Rhodopseudomonas palustris: one gene and its partner. Each later gene encodes a partner of the first gene's protein in a complex. Links are inferred from orthologs where the notes say so. Each region holds a gene or a part of one and is shown in the gene's direction. Other genes may lie near its edges.

Evidence for each region.
Region 2: the proteins of trxA (region 1) and trxB are in contact, whole or in part, in a crystal structure (PDB 1F6M), measured with the Escherichia coli proteins. The link is inferred for Rhodopseudomonas palustris from one-to-one orthologs.

Annotation. Positions count from the first base shown.
Region 1 is NZ_CP058907.1:78,696-86,569, reverse strand. The notes cover bases 5,049-7,874. They hold trxA (thioredoxin), read left to right. Parts: upstream 5,049-6,214; coding sequence 6,215-6,535; downstream 6,536-7,874. Other genes in these bases: HZF03_RS00385 (bifunctional folylpolyglutamate synthase/dihydrofolate synthase), read right to left, coding at 6,685-7,874; addA (double-strand break repair helicase AddA), read left to right, coding at 5,049-6,118. Also shown: double-strand break repair protein AddB, read left to right, coding at 1-2,636; more of addA, read left to right, coding at 2,633-5,048. UniProt on the Escherichia coli protein: Participates in various redox reactions through the reversible oxidation of its active center dithiol to a disulfide and catalyzes dithiol-disulfide exchange reactions.
Region 2 is NZ_CP058907.1:4,531,122-4,536,472, forward strand. Bases 1-2,827 are described here. They hold trxB (thioredoxin-disulfide reductase), read left to right. Parts: upstream 1-844; coding sequence 845-1,810; downstream 1,811-2,827. Other genes in these bases: HZF03_RS20625 (DoxX family protein), read left to right, coding at 1-69; HZF03_RS20630 (Lrp/AsnC family transcriptional regulator), read right to left, coding at 106-588; HZF03_RS20640 (LysR family transcriptional regulator), read left to right, coding at 1,819-2,742. Also shown: HZF03_RS20645 (ParA family protein), read right to left, coding at 3,058-3,732; HZF03_RS20650 (hypothetical protein), read right to left, coding at 3,944-4,321; HZF03_RS20655 (hypothetical protein), read right to left, coding at 4,415-4,750; HZF03_RS20660 (hypothetical protein), read right to left, coding at 4,890-5,120; Flp pilus assembly protein CpaB, read right to left, coding at 5,342-5,351.

The DNA of each region.
Region 1 (7,874 bases):
ATCGGTACTGGAGCCTGACGCTCGATTTCCTCAAGATCGCCGGCCACGCCTGGCCGCAATACCTGAAAGAGACCGACCGGATCGAACCGGCCGCGCGGCGCGACCGGCTGATCGACGCCGAGGCGCAGCGGCTCGCGACCCAGCGCAGCGGGCCGGTGATTGCCGCCGGCTCGACCGGCTCGATGCCAGCGACCGCGAAGCTGCTCAACGCGATCGCGCGATTGCCTCACGGCGCGGTGGTGCTCCCCGGCCTCGATGTCGATCTCGACAATGCGGCGTGGGATCTGATCGGTGGCAGCCGCGACCGGCAGGGTAAGCTCGTCACGCCCCCATCGCCGAACCATCCGCAATACGCCATGCATGGCCTGCTCGACCGGATGGGCGTGACACGCCGCGACGTGCAGCAGCTCGGCACACCGACCCGGCACGGCCGCGAACTTCTCGCCTCCGAGGCGCTGCGGCCGTCATCGGCGACGGCGGTGTGGCACGACCGGCTGAAGGACACCGCCGTCGATCGCCTGATCGGCGAAGGCACTGATGGACTGACGCTGATCGAAGCGCCGAATTCGGAAGCCGAGGCGCTGGCGATCGCGGTGGTGCTGCGCGAGGCGCGTGAGCAGGGCAAGACCGCGGCGCTGGTCACGCCGGATCGCGCGCTGGCGCGCCGCGTCGTCGCCGCGCTCGGCCGCTGGCATCTGCCGGTCGACGATTCCGGTGGCGACACGCTGATGGAGACGCAGCCCGGCATCTTCGCACGGCTCGCGGCCGAGACTGCGCTCGAAGGCTGCGAACCGGCGACGCTGCTGGCGCTGCTCAAGCATCCGCTGCTTCGGCTCGGACGCGCGGGCTATGGCTGGCGCGGCGCGATCGAGACCTTGGAGCTGGCGCTGCTGCGCGGCCCCCGGCCACCCGCCGGCTGCGATGGGCTCGCCAAGGAATTTGCGATCTTCCGGGGCGAGCTTGCGAAGCTGAAGTGCGGCGAGGCCAGCGCGCTGCATCCGTCGGAGCCGCGCACGCGATTGTCCGAACCGAGCCTCGATGAAGCGCAGCAACTCATCGCCCAGCTCAAGGCCGCGCTCGCACCATTGGAAACCGTCGGGCCGAACCCGCTCGATCTGTGCGAGATCGGCGCACGGCATTGCGCGGCGCTGAAGGCGCTGACGACGGATGACGACGGCATCGTCGAAGCGTTCGAAGGTCCGCAAGGCTCGGCACTGCTCCGGGCGTTCGACGATCTCGCCGCGGTCGGACCGGCGAGCGGCGTATTGGTCGCGGCGCGCGACTATGGCGAAGTGTTCGAGACCGCGTTCGGCGATCGCGTCGTCCGCCGTCCCGAACTTGCCGAGGCGCCGATCCGGATCTACGGCCCGCTCGAAGCGCGACTGACACAGCAAGACCGGGTCGTGCTCGGCGGATTGGTCGAAGGCGTGTGGCCGCCGGCGCCGCGGATCGATCCGTGGCTGAGCCGGCCGATGCGGCACGAACTTGGGCTCGATCTGCCGGAGCGCCGCATCGGCCTGTCGGCACATGACTTCGCGCAGGCGCTCGGCGCCGACGAGGTGTTCATCACCCACGCCGCCAAGGTCGGCGGTGCGCCCGCAGTGGCGTCGCGCTTCCTGCACCGTCTCGAAGCGGTCGCCGGCGAGGATCGTTGGAAGGCGATGAAAGCGCGCGGGCAGACGTATCTGGACTACACCCACGAACTGGATCGGCCCGAGAGCGTCACGCCGATCGCGCAGCCTGCACCGAGGCCGCCGCGGATCGCGCGGCCGCTGAAACTGCCGGTGACCGCGATCGAGGATTGGCTACGCGATCCCTATACGATCTATGCCAAGTACATCCTGCGCCTGTCGCCGCTCGATCCGGTCGACATGCCGCTGTCGGGCGCCGATCGCGGCTCGGCGATCCATGCGGCGCTGGGCGAATTCACCGAGCGCTACCAGGACGCTCTGCCGGACGATCCGGTGACGGCGCTGCGCCAAATCGGCCAGAAACATTTTGCGCCGCTGATGGATCATGCCGAGGCGCGCGCGCTGTGGTGGCCGCGCTTCTTGCGGATTGCCACCTGGTTCGCCGCGTGGGAGCAGCAGCGCCGCACCGGCGTCGTGCAGGTACAGGCGGAGCGTCGCGGCACGCTGATGATCCCGCTTGGTGGAGAGCGCAATTTCGAACTGTCGGCGCGCGCCGACCGCATCGAACGGCGCGACGACGGTAGCTACGCGATCCTCGACTACAAGACCGGTCATCCGCCGACCGGCAAGCAGGTGCGGATGGGGCTATCGCCGCAGCTCACATTGGAAGCGGCGATCCTGCGCGATGGAGGCTTTGAGGATATTCCGGCGGCCGCCTCAGTGAGCGAGCTCACTTACGTCAAGCTCAGCGGCAACACGCCGCCGGGCGATGAGCGCGTGCTCGAACTCAAGATCGAGCGCAAGGATGAGCCGCAGCACCCCGACGATGCCGCCGATGAAGCGCGCGCCAAGCTGGAAGGATTAGTCCGCCGCTTCGAAGACGAGAAGCAGTCCTATCGCTCGCTGGTGCTGTCGATGTGGTCGCAGCGCTACGGCACCTATGATGATCTGGCTCGGATCAAGGAATGGTCGGCGGCCGGCGGTCGCGGAGACGCGTCGTCATGAGCCGCCTCATTCCCAACGAAGCCCGCGCCCGGCAGGAGATCGCCTCCGATCCGTCAGCGTCGGTGTTTGTCTCCGCCAATGCCGGCTCGGGTAAGACCCATGTGCTGGTTCAGCGCGTGATCCGGCTGCTGCTCGATGGCGTATCGCCGGAGCGCATCCTTTGTATCACCTTCACCAAGGCGGCGGCCGCCAACATGGCGGAGCGGGTGTTCACCACGCTCGGTCACTGGGTCAAACTCGACGACGAGGAACTGTCAGCGGCGATCCACGCCACCGGCGTGAAGACGGTCGGGCCCTCACTGCTGGCCCAGGCGCGAAAACTGTTCGCCTGTGCGCTTGAGACGCCGGGCGGGCTGAAGGTGCAGACCATCCACGCGCTGTGCACGCGGCTGCTGCAGCAGTTTCCATTCGAAGCCAACGTGCCGGCGCGGTTCAGCGTGCTCGACGATCGCGACCAGGCCGAGCTGATGCAGCGCGCCAGCCTCGACGTGCTGCTGCGCGCCGCCGCGGCGCCGGACAGCGATGCCGGGCGTGCACTGGCGTTTGCGATGACCAGCGCCGCCGACGTCACCTTCCGCGACGTGGTGCAGGAAGCCTGCATGAGCCGCGACCGCTTCATGGCGTGGGTGGCGCAGGCCGGCAGCGTCGAGCGTGCGATGGCGCAGTTGTCCGCGACCCTCGGTGTTGCGCCGGACGATAGCTGCGACGCGGCCGATCGCGACATCGTCGATGGTCCGAACCTGCCGCGATCGGAATGGGCTGCGGTTGCGGCGACCTTCGAAGGCGGCAGCGCCAACGACCAGGCGCAGGCTCGGCGCTTGCGCGCCGCGCTGGCGCTCACTGACGCGGCGCAGATCGATGCCTATCTCCAGGTGTTCTTCACTAAGGATAGCGGCCTGCGCAAAAGCCTGATCACCAAAAAGCTCGGCGACGGCGCGCCCGGCCTCGCCGAGAGGCTGCAGCGCGAAGGTGCGCGGCTCGCCGGTCTGCTCGAACGCCGCCGCGCGCTGGCGTTGCGCGAGCGCACCCGGGCGCTGCTGGTGATTGCCGCGCAGGTTGCGGGCAACATCGCGCGTGAGAAGCGCGAACGCGGTCTGCTCGACTACGACGACCTGATCGACAAGACGCTGGCAATGCTCGACAGCGGCGCGGCCGGGTGGGTGCATTTCAAGCTCGACCGCGGCGTCGATCACGTGCTGATCGACGAGGCGCAGGACACGTCGCCGAAGCAGTGGAAGATCGTCGCCCGGCTGATCGACGAATTCACCGCCGGCGAGGGCGCCCGCGATGGTGTCCGGCGCACCATCTTTGCGGTCGGCGACGAGAAGCAGTCAATCTTCTCGTTTCAGGGCGCGGTGCCGAAGGAATTCGCCGAGTGGCGCGACCTGCTGCAGCGGCGATTCACCGGCGCCGGCCTGACCTTCGAAAAAGTTTCGTTCAACTACTCGTTCCGCTCAGGTGCCGCGATCCTGCAGTCGGTCGATCACGTGTTCCGCGATCCGGCGATTTATCGCAGCATCCATGCGGATTCGACCTATCCGTTGCATCAGTCGCTCGCCGATGCCGGGCCGAGCTTGATCGACCTGTGGCCGCTGGAAGTGCCGGATGATCGCCAGCAGATCGAAGGCTGGCAGGCGCCGTTCGACGCGGTGTCCGAAACCAGTCCCGAGGTCCGCCTTGCCGACAAGGTGAGGGCCGAGATCGGCGCACTGATCGCGCGCGGCACCCAGACCGGTCCGATGGGGCGTCGCCGGCCGCTGAGCTATGGCGACGTGCTGATCCTGGTGCGGCGGCGCGGGTCGGCGTTCGACGCGGTGATCCAGGCGCTGAAGCGCGGCGGCATCCCGGTCGCAGGCGCCGACCGGCTGAAGCTGACCGAGCACATCGCGATCATCGACCTGATGAAGCTCGCCGACGCGCTGCTGCTGCCGCAGGACGATCTGGCACTCGCAGTGGCGCTGAAGAGCCCGCTGTTCGGGCTCGACGACGACGACCTGTTCAAATTGGCCTGGCAGCGCAAGGGCTCGCTACGCGCCGCGCTGGCCGATCATGCCACGGGCGATCCGAAGTTCGCAGCTGTGCAGCGCCGGCTGGAGAGCTACGCGGTACGGGCGCAGGCCGAAACGCCGTTCGGGTTCTACGCCTGGCTGCTCGGCGGCGATGGCAGCGACAGCGGCCGCGCCCGGATCCTGCGCCGGCTCGGGCCGGAGGCCAACGATGCGCTCGACGAGTTTCTCGAACTGGCGCTGAGCTTCGAGCAGAAGCGCGCGCCGTCGCTGCAAGGCTTTATGGCGTGGCTGCGTGAAGCCGACACCGAGATCAAGCGCGACATGGAGATCTCCCGCGACGAAGTCCGGGTGATGACGGTGCACGGCGCCAAGGGGCTGGAAGCGCCGGTGGTGTTCCTGATCGACACCACCTCGTCGCCGGCCGACACCCAGCGGCTCAACCTGATCCGGCTGGCGGGTGGCAACGCTGCGCCGGGCTCGGTCGCTGCGATGGTGTGGGCGGGCCGCAAGGCTGATGATCCGCACATCGTCGAGCAGGCCCGCAGCGCGATGATCGAGGAGACCGAGGACGAGTATCGCCGGCTGCTCTATGTCGCGATGACCCGCGCCGCCGACCGGCTGATCGTCGGCGGCTGCATGCCGGGCAACCGCAACGAGGTGCGGCCGCACTCCTGGTACGACCTGATCAGCAGGGGGCTGGAATCATCCGGGCTGGTGATGCAGCCGGTCCCGCCGGAGGGCGTGATCAAGCGCTACTGCCGCCCGGAGGATGTGATCGAGGAGATCGGGACGGTCTCGCAGGGGCAAGAGCTGGCGGTGACGCATCTGCCGAACTGGTTGCGCCGCCCGGCGCCCGGCTTACCATCCGCCGAACAGGTGCTGCGGCCGTCGGATGCCGACGACGATGATCGGCGCCGGTTGCGGCCAGGGGAATCCGACGCCAGCCGCAGCCGCGCGCTGCAGCGTGGCACGCTGGTGCATCGGCTGCTGCAATCGCTGCCGGAGATCGCCGTTGCCGGTCGTCCCGCCGCCGCTGGACGGTTCCTCGCTCGCAATGCGTCGGATTGGAGTGAGGAGGATCGGGCGGCGCTCGCCGCTCAGGTGCTCGGGCTGATTGCCGATGCGAGGTTTGCGACGGTGTTCGGCTCAGGCAGCCGAGCCGAGGTGCCGATCGTCGGCCGGCTGCAGTGGCGCGGCGGACCGGTGCTGGTGTCCGGCCAGATCGACCGCCTGGTAGTGACCGAGACCGAGGTTCTGATCGTCGACTACAAGACCAACCACGCCCCGCCGCGGGTTGAGGCCGAGGCGCCGCGCAGTTACGTCCGTCAGCTCGCCCGCTACCGGGCGGTGCTCGGCGCGATCTATCCACAGCGCACTGTCCGGGCCGCCCTGCTCTGGACCGAAGCGGCTGAAATCATGGAACTTTCGGCCTCTGCGCTGGACGCGGAGCAGGCCGATCTGACGGTGCCGTGAGCCGTGCTTGACCGCACCGCGGTGCGTTCCTACGTTCACCCGTCATCACGGCGCGATTCCCGCCGCCGCTCTTCATCCGGTTTCACGAGGTATCCCATGGCCGTTGGTAAGGTGTCAGACGCCGATTTCGAAAACGAGGTTCTCAACGCCCAGGGGCCTGTGGTGGTGGACTTCTGGGCCGAGTGGTGCGGCCCGTGCCGCATGATCGCGCCGGCGCTCGATGAAATCGCCGGAGCGATGGGCGACAAGGTCAAGATCGTGAAGCTCAACGTCGACGAGAGCCCGGTCACCGCCTCGAAGTATGGCGTGATGTCGATTCCGACCCTGATGATCTTCAAGGGCGGCGAGATGGCTTCGCGCCAGGTCGGCGCCGCGCCGAAGGCCAAGCTGCAGCAGTGGATCAGCGCAGCTGTCTGAACTCCGACGCGCACGAACGTTCTAAAACGGCCGGCATTCCGCCGGCCGTTTTGCTTTTCCGGCCTCTCGTCATTGCCAGCCCCTTGCTCGGCGCACTGGATTGCTTCGCTACGCTCGCACTGACGGGGATAGGGCGATGAGCAATGGGACTAATTCGGCGGTGTGCCGTTGAGGCTCAGCACGTGGCCTGCGAGATACAGTGATCCGGTGATCAGGATCCGCGGCGGAAGTTCGTAGGCCAGCGACGCGATGCGCCGCAGCGCCGCCGGGACGTCGTCGGCCAGTTCGACTCGCAGGCCGAGCGCGCGGCCTGCGTCGGCGAGGCTCTCCGGCGGCATCGCGCCGTCGCGGTTCGGGATCGGCACCGCGATCAGGTGCCGCGTCAGCCCGGTGAAGTTGGCGAGAAACGCGGCTGCATCCTTGTTGGCCATCATGCCGGCGATCAGCACCAGTGGCCGCGACACCCGCTCTTCGAGGTCGCCGAGCGCCGCCGCCGCAACGCGTCCGCCGTCGGCATTATGGCCGCCGTCGAGCCAAAGTTCGCAGCCGGCCGGTGCGTCGTCGAGCAATTTGCCCGACGTGATCCTCTGCATCCGCGCCGGCCACTCGGCCGCCAGCAGCCCGGCCTGGTAGGCGTCCTGCGGGATCGTAAATCGCGACTGCGCGCGCAGCGTCGCGATCGCGAGGCCGGCATTGTCGATCTGATGCCGGCCGAACAGCTTCGGTGCGGTGAGATCGAGCAGGCCGCGTTCGTCCTGATAGGCGAGCCGGCCGTGTTCGAGCTGAACGTGCCATTGCTGGCCGCAGGCGAACAGCGGTGCGCGCAGCCGCTTGGCGTCGCGTTCGATCACCTCCATCGCCTCGTCGCGTTGCTCGGCGACGATCACCGGCGCGCCGCGGCGCAGGATACCGGCCTTCTCGGCGGCGATGTCGGCGATGGTCGGGCCCAGAAACTCGGTGTGGTCGATGCTGATCGGCGTCAGCACGCAAACGAGCGGATGCTCGATCACATTGGTGGCGTCGAGCCGGCCGCCGAGCCCGACCTCCAGCAGCGTGACGTCGGCGGGATGCTGCGCGAACAGCCACAATGCCGCGGCGGTCTCGATCTCGAACAGCGTGATCGGCGCGCCGGCATTGACGCGTTCGCAATGCGCCAGTGCCGCCAGCAGCTCGTCGTCGCCGACCAGCCGGCCGGCGATCCGGATCGTCTCGTTGACGCGGACCAGATGCGGCGAGGTGTAGGCGTGGACCTTGAGTCCGGTGGCTTCCAGGATCGCGCGCAGGAATGCGACGGTCGAACCCTTGCCGTTGGTGCCGGCGACATGGATCACCGGCGGGA
Region 2 (5,351 bases), 4.5 Mb from region 1 along the record:
TGCTTGTACTTGGCCACGTCGGGCGGCGGACCGATCAGTCTCGATCGCGTGCTGCGGCGCGATCGCTGACACCGCACCAGCACTGAAAAGATTGCAGCGGCGGCCTCAGGTCGTCGCGGCTTTCAACTCCAGCGGCACCGCGGCGGCATATTTCGAATTGCGCAGCACCAGCGAGGTGCGGACGTTGCGCACGTGCGGCGCGGCCGTGAGGTGGGCGACGAAATTCTGGAACGTCGCCATGTCGGGCGCGACGCATTTCAGGATGAAGTCGACTTCGCCCGACAGCATCCAGCACTCGCGGACCAGCGGCTCGTTGCGGACGAATTCCTCGAACCCGCGCAGGTCGGCCTCGGCCTGGCTCGACAGGTGCACCGAGGCGAACACGGTGACGTCGAAGCCGAGATGCGCCGGATCGAGCAGCCCGCGATAGCCGAGGATGTAACCTTCCTCCTCCAGCGTCCGCACCCGGCGCAGACACGGCGGCGGCGAGATTCCCACCCGTTTGGCCAGTTCGACATTGGTGATTCGGCCGTCGTCCTGGATTTCCTGCAGGATCTTGAGGTCGATCTGGTCGAGGCTCTTGGTCACGCTGGTGCTATTCCCGCAAGGCGGATTCGGCTTAGAAACAGCCTCTCTTAGCGCAACCCGCGAAATTTGGGTAATTTTATTTCGCGATGCTCACAGCTCGTTTTCCAATCTTGGTGGGAAATCCTGCACGGAGGTATTGCAAATCTTGCATAGCTCACCAAATCACATAGACTTCTGTCTGATCTTCCGCCCATTGGCGATGCCCCAGCCAGGCCTTTCCCTGCGTCGCGCCGCCCTCAGTTTCGGGGACTGATTCATGCCGAGTCCGGTTCAAGCCAAGGTCGTGATCATTGGATCCGGGCCCGCCGGTTATACCGCCGCAATCTATGCCTCTCGCGCGATGCTGGAGCCGATCTTGATCCAGGGCATGCAGCCGGGCGGCCAGCTCACCATCACCACCGACGTCGAAAACTACCCCGGCTTCGCCGATGTGATCCAAGGCCCCTGGCTGATGGAGCAGATGGAGAAGCAGGCGCTGCACGTCGGCACCCGGATCAAGACCGACCTCGTGGTCGATCTCGACCTCAGCCAGCAGCCTTTCCGGCTCACCTGTGACAGCGGAGACGTCTATCTGGCCGACACGCTGATTCTGGCCACCGGCGCCCAGGCGCGCTGGCTCGGTATCCCGTCCGAACAGACCTACAAGGGCTTCGGCGTCTCGGCCTGCGCCACCTGCGACGGCTTTTTCTATCGAGGCAAGGATGTCGTGGTGGTCGGCGGCGGCAACACCGCGGTCGAGGAGGCGCTGTTCCTGACCAATTTTGCCGCCAGCGTGACCATCGTGCACCGACGCGACCACTTCCGTGCCGAACGCATCCTGCAGGACCGGCTGTTCAAGCATCCGAAGATCAAGGTGATCTGGGACGTCGCGGTCGATGAGATCTGCGGCGCCGAGAACCCGACCAAGGTCACCCATGTCCGTCTGAAGAACGTCAAGAGCGGCACGACCAGCGAGGTCAAAGCCGACGGCGTGTTCATCGCGATCGGCCATGCGCCGGCGACCGAGCTGTTCAAAGACCAGATCAAGCTCAAACCGTCGGGCTATGTCGAGGTTGCGGCAAATTCGACCGCAACCTCGGTACCTGGCGTGTTCGCCGCCGGCGACGTCGCCGACGAGACCTACCGCCAAGCCGTCACCGCAGCTGGAATGGGCTGCATGGCGGCTCTCGAAGCCGAACGCTTCCTGGCGCTGCGCGCCGGCGACCGCCAAGCGGCCGAATAACTCTCTGGATGGCGCGACACCGCGACGGGTTCACCGATATGGACTGGGATAAGCTGAAGGTCTTTCACGCCGCTGCCGAAGCGGGGAGTTTCACCCATGCCGGCGAGCAGCTCGGGCTGTCGCAGTCGGCGGTGTCGCGGCAGGTCAGCGCACTCGAGCAAGAGCTCTCGGTGTCGCTGTTTCACCGCCACGCCCGCGGGCTGATCCTCACCGAACAGGGCGATCTGCTGTTCCGCACTGCGCATGACGTGTTCATGCAGCTGCAGGCGGCACGCGCCAAGCTCACCGACAGCCGCGAGCGGCCGAGCGGCGACCTCAAGGTCACCACGACGCCGGGGCTCGGCATTCACTGGCTGGTGCCGCGGCTCGGCGAATTCACCGCGCTGTATCCGGAGATCCGGATCTCGCTGATCGTCACTGACGAAGAGCTCGATCTGTCGATGCGCGAGGCGGACGTCGCGATCCGTACCCGCAAGCCGACCCAGCCGGACCTGATCCAGCGCAAGCTGTTCTCGATCGGCTTTCACGCCTATTGCTCGCCGGAGTACATCAAGAACTTCGGTACGCCGCGGACGCTGGAGGATCTCGACAATCACCGGCTGATCATGCTGAGCGACAGCCAGGTGCCGCCGCATCTGCAGAACCGGAGCTGGCTGATCGAAGCCGGGCGCAGCGGCATGGGACCGCGCGAGCCCTACTTCAAGGTCAACAACATCCTCGGCCTGGTGCGCGCTTGCCAGCAGGGCCTCGGCATCGCAGCGCTGCCGGATTACCTGATCGAGGACACCAACCGTCTGGTGCAGTTGTTTGGCGAGGAAGACTCGATCCAGCTCGACACGTACTTCGTCTATCCGGAGGAGTTGAAGACGGTGGCGCGGGTGCAGGTGTTCCGCGACTTCGTCGTCAACAAGGCGCAACGCTGGCCGGGCTGATTTGTCGCTCCCGGGGCTCCGCATGTCTGACATGCGGGGGGCCCGCTTGCCGGGCCGCCGGATCGCGGATCAAATCATTCTCACGTTGAGGGGTCGCGCTGCATCAAGTCCCCCTCCTCCAGTAGCGCGGCGGCTCAGCTATCCCTCTTGGAAGGTGATTGTGTCGGCCTATCAGGCCAAAGACCTTAAGCCGGGCTCTTCGTGGGCCCGGTTTTTTTCTGCGCAATCGTCTGTCCGAGCGCACGCGGCGATCGGTCGCAACAGCTCATGAAAAACGCGCGGGTGGCCGCGCGCTGCAGTGGTGTTGGGTCGCGGTCAGGCCGCCTGCTTGTGCATGCCGGAATTTCCGGCCCCGCGGATCGCCTTGACAGAGCGTTCGATCGCCGCCCACAGCCGGCTGATCTCGTAAGCGGCGCGGCCTTCGGCGGCATATTCGCGCGCGCCCTGGCCTTCACCGAGCGCCATCAGAAGATCGGCGCGGTTGGTGATCTGCCCGCCCCAGACCGGCGCCTTGAACTTGGCGAGCGCATCACGCGCGATGGTGACGATGCGGCTTTCGACGTCATCACGCAGCGCCGGGGCACCGTTGAGCACCACCGCGTAGGGTTTGCGGTGCGATCGGCAGGTCTGGATCGTATCCTGCACCGCGTTGACGTCGAACACGCCGGGACGCGCCGGGATGATCACCATCGTGGCGTTGCGGATCGCGTCGTCGACCACGGCGGAGAGGTTCGGCGGCGTATCGACGAACACCCATTCGATGCCGTCGCGCTTTGCGGCGGCGACGATGTCGCTGATCGACCGCGTTGCGGTGCGCAACGGCGGCTCATTGGTACCGCGAAGTTTGTGCCACAGCGTCAGCGAGCCTTGCGGATCGGCATCGATCAGCAGGCACGGACGCGATGCCTTATGGACCTGTGCAGCCAAGTGAGCAGCCAGGGTACTTTTTCCCGAGCCGCCTTTACGCGAAGCAAAAACGATGACGTTCATACCCTGGCCTCCCGATTGACCTTGGCGGCAAGGTGAATCAGCTCGTTGATTCGTGAAAGACAAAATTGCAAGCAATCATCATTGCCTCGCCAGATTGTAGCGATCCGCTGGTTTTTGAGTCACACCGGTTCCGCATTCGGTGCGACGCACAGGCTCTCATTGAGTCCCGAAGACGGTTTTTGAATAGCAGATTGATGACAGCGCCTGCTGATCAGGCCGCCGTCTTGGTGGATGAATCGGAGCGCTCCACCTGCTGATCAGCATCGAAAGGCTTAGTATCCGTACCGCGGCCGCGTTGCCGCTCCAGCCATTTGCGCTCGATCCAGTTCAGCGTCCGTGCGGTCGGCTTCTCGAGCGCTGGCACGTCCTGAGCGATCAGCACCATGCCGAGGGGTAGCATCCACAGGCCCAGGACCGGCAGGAAGCTAAGCATGCCGCCACCAACCAGGGCGACTCCGAGGGGCAGCCGAACATACTTAGATGACGGCCGCCGCAGCCAGCCGACGAAATGCGCCGGCCGGGGTGGTAGCTTGGACTCGAACCACTGCAGATGGCGGTCGAGTTCGGCGCGGTGATCGATCTCTGTCACAAAGCTCTCCTCAGGCGCGAGATATGCGCGTCGATTTCGACACCAACGCGGCAAGCTGTCGCGCAGATCCCGGAACCTGGGAGGCTTTGTCAGTTACTGCCGCTCGCGCTTGAGAGGTTTGCGGGGCTTGAGGCTCGTCGGTTTGCGCCGCACGGCCTCGTTGGAACGCATCGCCACCGGCGTCGGTCCGAACTGAGCGCGGCAGGCGGGCGTAAGCTGCGCTTTGTTCTGCATCATGCAGACGGTGATCCGGTCGACATCCGGGACAAACGCACCGCACAACCGCATCGCATCGCCCGTACACGCCTGCTGCTGCTCGGCGGTGTACGCCAACGCCGCACCGGCAATCAGTGACAGACCGAAGCTGGCAGCCAGAACAAGACCATGACGACGAACGACGCGCGGCGAGATCGAATGGGTCGAGATCATGGATGGCCCCCCTGCTGTGCTGACGTTTCCCCGCAGGCGTTCGGCCGCCTTGTTGTTAGTTGGCTGATTGGCGGAGTGTGCGTGAGACGCGAGAAATTCGCAAGCAGCGCGAGCGGGCCTTGCGCGACAAGCTTGGCGGCTAAGCTTCGTTGGCGCCGACGCCGCGCTGGTCCAAGGCGGTTTGCCCCGCCACGGTGAGACGATAATGACGCTGCCCGGCCGGATCGCCGGAGGTGCTGACCGCGACCAGGCCATCCGAAACCAGCCGGTCGAGCTCGAGCCGCTGCCCCGCGTTGAGGTCGCGCCCGGCCGTCCGGGCCACATCCACCAACACGGCGATCGCCTGATCGCTCAATTCCCGGTCGGTCATGCCGGCTCCCCCGCGCTTTGTTTCGCTTGAAGCAACGTGACGGTCCGGCATTCCGTTCCGGACATGTGCCGCAACGCAAGCGCGGTCACCCGCTCAGCAAGCGGCCGGCTGGGACCATCTCAGAAAGGGCGTGGTGACCTCACGCAGTCGCTGCGTAGCGCCGGCAAGGCGTGGTAGCCCACCTTGTAGGCTCGCCGCCTCTCGCGGGGGTGCTTCAAGGCTTACCTGCGT